2 regions of the Branchiibius hedensis genome follow, and region 1 is predicted to be linked to the other one. Evidence: riboswitches for the same ligand, from Rfam matches in the RefSeq annotation. Region 1 holds a riboswitch; the other holds the start of a gene.
The links. A riboswitch is a leader RNA that binds a small molecule or an ion and turns the genes downstream of it on or off. The one in region 1 is predicted to bind S-adenosylmethionine.
Positions count from the first base shown of each region.

Region 2: linked by a shared signal. The riboswitch ahead of DR843_RS11880 (MFS transporter) and the one ahead of DR843_RS16160 (DUF1684 domain-containing protein) in region 1 are both predicted to bind S-adenosylmethionine.

Region 1 covers NZ_UESZ01000001.1:3,327,663-3,330,049, reverse strand. The annotation lists gene DR843_RS16165 (hypothetical protein) at 1-433, shown strand, start outside; gene DR843_RS16160 (DUF1684 domain-containing protein) at 465-1,265, opposite strand; SAM riboswitch class IV at 1,284-1,398, opposite strand; gene DR843_RS16155 (hypothetical protein) at 1,496-1,831, shown strand; gene DR843_RS16150 (SDR family NAD(P)-dependent oxidoreductase) at 1,966-2,387, shown strand, end outside.
Region 2 covers NZ_UESZ01000001.1:2,460,366-2,462,752, forward strand. The annotation lists gene DR843_RS11875 (helix-turn-helix domain-containing protein) at 1-619, shown strand, start outside; SAM riboswitch class IV at 691-802, shown strand; gene DR843_RS11880 (MFS transporter) at 838-2,109, shown strand; gene DR843_RS11885 (GNAT family N-acetyltransferase) at 2,094-2,387, shown strand, end outside.

The DNA of each region.
Region 1 (2,387 bases):
CTACTGGCTGCGCGAAGCCCTGGCGGATGAGCATCTGCCGCTGGAAGGCGCGATCGTCCTGGCCTCCAGCCCGTTCGCCGACGCGCTGTCGCACCACTTGGAGCGTCACGACCGCGATCTGCCTGGCGCCGAGGTGACACTGAACTCCTGTCAGCGGTACGACGCGAGTTCCCTCGCGGACGCCTACCGGACCGCTGAGCCGAGCGACCGCGCCCGACTTCTGGTGCCGCTGGCGCACAACCGGGCGTTCCCGCACGACCTCGACCTGCGTACTGAGACTCAGGCGCCGGACGTCGAGCACCGCCGATTGCTCTACGCCGCCGGGATGTCCGCCCATCCCGGCTTGGCGACGTTGGCCCAGGAGCCCGGCCTGACACCCTTCGAGCGGCAGGCCGCCGGCTGGTGGTCGCGGGTGGAGATCCCGCCCGCCTGACGGGGCACGCCCAGCGCGGGTGAGCGCATCGTCACAGCGGCGTCTTCTCACCGGCCTCGACCGCGATCGGCAGCGTGTTCTGCGCCGGCGGCAGCGGGCAGGTGGCGTACGGCGTGTACGCGCACGGCAGGTTGGTCGCGCGGTTGAAGTCGAGCGTGACCCGACCCGCCGCATCAGGTGCGGGCACCGACAGAGCCCGGTTCGCGGCGTACGTGCTGATCCCGCTCGTGGCGTCACGCAACAGCACCAGCAGATTGCCCCCGTGCCCCGGGAAGGCGACCAGGGTCAGGTCCTGGCCGTCCTTGGTGAAGTGGATCTCCCCGGGTGCGTCGTAGACGTGCTGCAAGCCGTCGACCGCGGCACCGACCGTGGTGGGGATGGGTTCGTCGTACGCCGAGTAGCGGCCCTCGATCACCCACGCCGGATCGGGGGCGAACGTGGGCGTGCCCTCGTAGCCAGCCAGGATCTCGTGGTCGGGGTGCCGTGGGCGGATGATGTCCTCACCTCCACGCTTGGCGACTTCGATGACGCCATCCTCGAATCCCACTGTGACACCGGCGCGTTCGGGGATCACGCCGAAGTCGACAGTGCCATCGAGGCGCTCACCGTCCCTAGTCAGCGTTTCGCCGTCATCGAGGCGGACGTGGACGCCGCTCTGGTCGGTCCACCACTGGCCCGGAGCGCGGTCGAAGCGCTGCGGCTCCTGCGACAAGAAGTGCAGACCGGTGACGGCCAGGAAGCCGTGCCGGTCGGCGCGGGTCTGCTCATGCTGCTGGTGCCACTGCTGCCAGTCGGCGGCGAAGTCGGTGCTGTCGATCACGGCATTACTCATTGCTGCTCCCTGAGGTCACTCTCACGCTTGCCCGCCGGGGTTCCGGTCGGGCCGGGCTTTCACCTGGAGCACCCCACCGTGGAAGGAGGGTTGCCGGTCAGCCAGCCAGGGCTTGTCACTGACACTCAATGCCTACTGCGACGGTAGGTTATCGGGTTAGCCCGTGTCCACTTCTGTCCGGTCGCGGTTTTGCGGGTCTGTCCGTGACCTGTGTGCAATACGGTTTGTCCATGAAGAAGTTCAAGCTGACGCTCGTGGTGCTCGGCCTCATCGCGCTGGTGGTCGGCGGCATCCTGCTGTTCATGGTGCTCAGTGTGGACTTGAAGGTCATCTGGGAGATCGCCACCCGATACCAGGGAGGCGGCACGACCAAGGGGTTGACCGATCCGCGACCCAAGATGGGCATCATCTGCGGCCTCGCACTGGGTGCGGGCCTGTTGATCGGGTTGGGCTTGGGTTTGCCGCTGCACCGGTCGTTGTCGCAGAAGAAGCTGGACGCGTTGGTCGACCAGCGGGTCCAGCAGCGACTGGCCGGGACGGCTACGCCGGACGCTTCCGCCGAGTAGGTCGGCGACGGCGCAGTCCGCGTGCACCGATGCCGTCAGCACCCCTTGTCACGACCATCTCGTTGGCGATTGAATCCATACCAAGCAAACGATAGCTTTGTTGGCGTGAACTGCCAGAATCGATCGCTCGGAGGATGAACGGCGAGGCGACAATCGCACCCTCCCTCGCCGGAAAGACCGCCCTGGTCACCGGTGCCGCACACGGACAGGGAGCCGCCGAAGCAGCACTCTTCGCCAGCCTCGGGGCCACGGTGATCGCCACCGACCTGCTGCACGCCGAGGTCGCCGATGTCGCCCGGCGGCTCGGGCCCTCAGTGACCGGGTTGGCTCACGACACGGCGTCCCGCTCTTCCTGGGACGATGTCGTGGCTGCCACGGTGGAGGTGCACGGCCACCTCGACGTCCTGGTCAACAACGCCGGCGTCTACCGGACGGGCGAATTCCTGCCGTGGCTGGAGGCAGACCTTCGGCACGTGTTGGACGTCAATCTGATCGGGCCACTGCTGGGTGTCCAGGCGGTCGTACCCGTGATGCCCCCGGGCGGCTCCATCATCAA
Region 2 (2,387 bases), 870 kb from region 1:
CGGCAGTGTCGTGATGTGGGACTCCGCGCAGCACGCCGAGTTCCTCGTTCAGGAGCCGCTGATCAAGCGCAGCTTGCTGGTGCCCAAGGCCGCCCTGGCCGAGGTCGGCGCGCGGGGCGAACTGCTCACCGGGTCCGTCCTCGACGCCTCCGCACCGGCCGTGTCCCTGCTGCGCAACTACCTCGACGGCCTGTCCCGCACCATCGACGACCTGCCGCTCGGGGCGCTGCCCGCGGCTCGTAACGCCACGATCGAACTCCTGGCCGCCGCGCTCCAGGCGCCGCGACAGACCTGGCCGCAATCGACGTACGCCACCCGATCCGCCGCCGAGGCCTTCATCGAGCGCAACCTGCACCGGGGCACCCTCACGCCCGCCGTGATCGCCGACCAGATCGGCGTGTCCGTGCGCTCGTTGCACCGTGCGTTCGAGGACTCCGGGGAGACCGTGTCTGGGTACCTTCGAGTACGCCGATTGGCCCGCGCCCGTGACGATCTCACCTCTGGCAGCACCGTCAGCCAGGTTGCTCGACGCTGGCATTTCTCCGACGCCAGTCACTTCTCCCGTTCGTTCAAGCGGCAGTACGGGCTCAGTCCCAGCGAACTGCTACCCCACCTCTGACACCAACCCGCATTGCCTACATAGTGAGTAGGCATTTGCCCTCACGGCTCAGCGCAGGTAACGTGCCACGCGGCATCGAGTGTCAGCGACAAGCCCTGGCTAGCTGACCGGCAACCCTCCCACCCGCGGCGGGGTGCTCCAGGTGAAAGCCCGGCCGCGGCATCCCCGTGGCAAGCGCGTGGTCTCCGTTGCGAGGCCGTTGACGACGGAGGATCGCAGTGTCTGGCACCGGCTCGTTCGCAGCGCTAGCCGTGCCCGATTACCGCCGGTTCTGGTTCAGCGGGCTGCTGTCCAACACCGGCACCGCCATGCAAGCGGTCGCCATGGACTGGTACGTCCTGGAAATCTCCGGCAGCGGCACCGCGGTCGGCTGGGCGGTCGGACTGCAGTTCGCGCCGGTGCTGCTCTTCGGCCTCTGGGGCGGGGTCATCTCCGACCGCCTCGACCGCCGCCGGCTGCTGCTCATCGCCCAATCGCTCTACGCCGTGCAGTCGGTCATCCTGGCCGCCGCGGTCCTCAGCGGCCACGCAACGCTCAGCCTGCTGTTCGTCCTGTCCTTCAGCCTCGGCCTGGTCTTCATGGTCGAGAACCCGGCCCGCCTGTCCTTCGTCACCGACCTGGTCGGGCCACGCCTGATCCCGAACGCCGCCGGCCTGAACATCCTGTCGCTCAACGTCGCCCGCCTCGTCGGCGCCGCCCTCGCCGGATTGCTGCTCACCTGGCTCGGCGCAGGCTGGGTCTTCGCGATCAACTCGGTCAGCTTCATCGTCATGATCACGGCCCTGGCCACCATCCACCCCATCGCCAGCGAACGCGTCATCCTGCCATGGCGCGGCGCCGGCATCGACGGCCTGCGCTACGTCGCCGCCCGCAAAGACCTCGTCGCCGTCTTCCTCGTCTACGGCCTCACCGCAACCTTCGGGATGAACTTCCCCACCACCCTGACTCTCTTCGCCGAGCGCGAATTCGACACGGGCTCAACCGGACTGGGCGTCATGTCGGCAGCTCTGGCGATCGGCACCATCGTCGGAACCCTCTTCGCCGCCCGCCGCAGTCAGCCACGCATCACCATGGTCACCTCGGGCGCGTTCTGGTTCGGCGTCAGCCTCACCGTCCTGGCCGCCGCCCCCACGTACGCCACCTTCTTGATCGTCCTGCTGGTCAGCGGCTTCATCCTGATGCTGCTCGCCGCGGCCGTCTCGGCGTACGTCCAAACCGGTGTCGACAACGCCGTCCGCGGCCGGGTCATGGCGGTCTACACCGTCATTTCCATGGGCGGTACGCCGATCGGCAGCCCCATCGTGGGCTGGGTCTCCGACCGTTTCGGCGTCCGCTGGGGTGTCGCTCTCGGCGCGTTCGTCTGCGTCGGCATCGCCCTGATCGTCACTCTCGCCGTACGCCGAGCCACGACTCCCTGGGACCTCGTCACCGATCCCGCCGGCCGGCTGAGTGACGTCGAAGGAAAGGAAAGTCGTTGTCTGACATCGTGATACGCGACGCACAACCGCAGGAGTTCGACGCCATCGGCGCACTCACAGTAGCGGCGTTCGAGGCCCCGCGCCCCGAGGACCGCACACCGCGCAAGGCGAATCCGCAGCGACGGCGTACCTTGGCTGACGCGGGGGCACGGGCCCGCGACGGACGACTCCTGGTCGCCGTCGACACACTGACCGATCGACTCATCGGCACGGTCGCCCTCGTGCACGCCGGCACACCGAGCGCACAGTTCGCCCGCGATGGTGAAGCCGAGATCCGCCTGCTGGCGGTC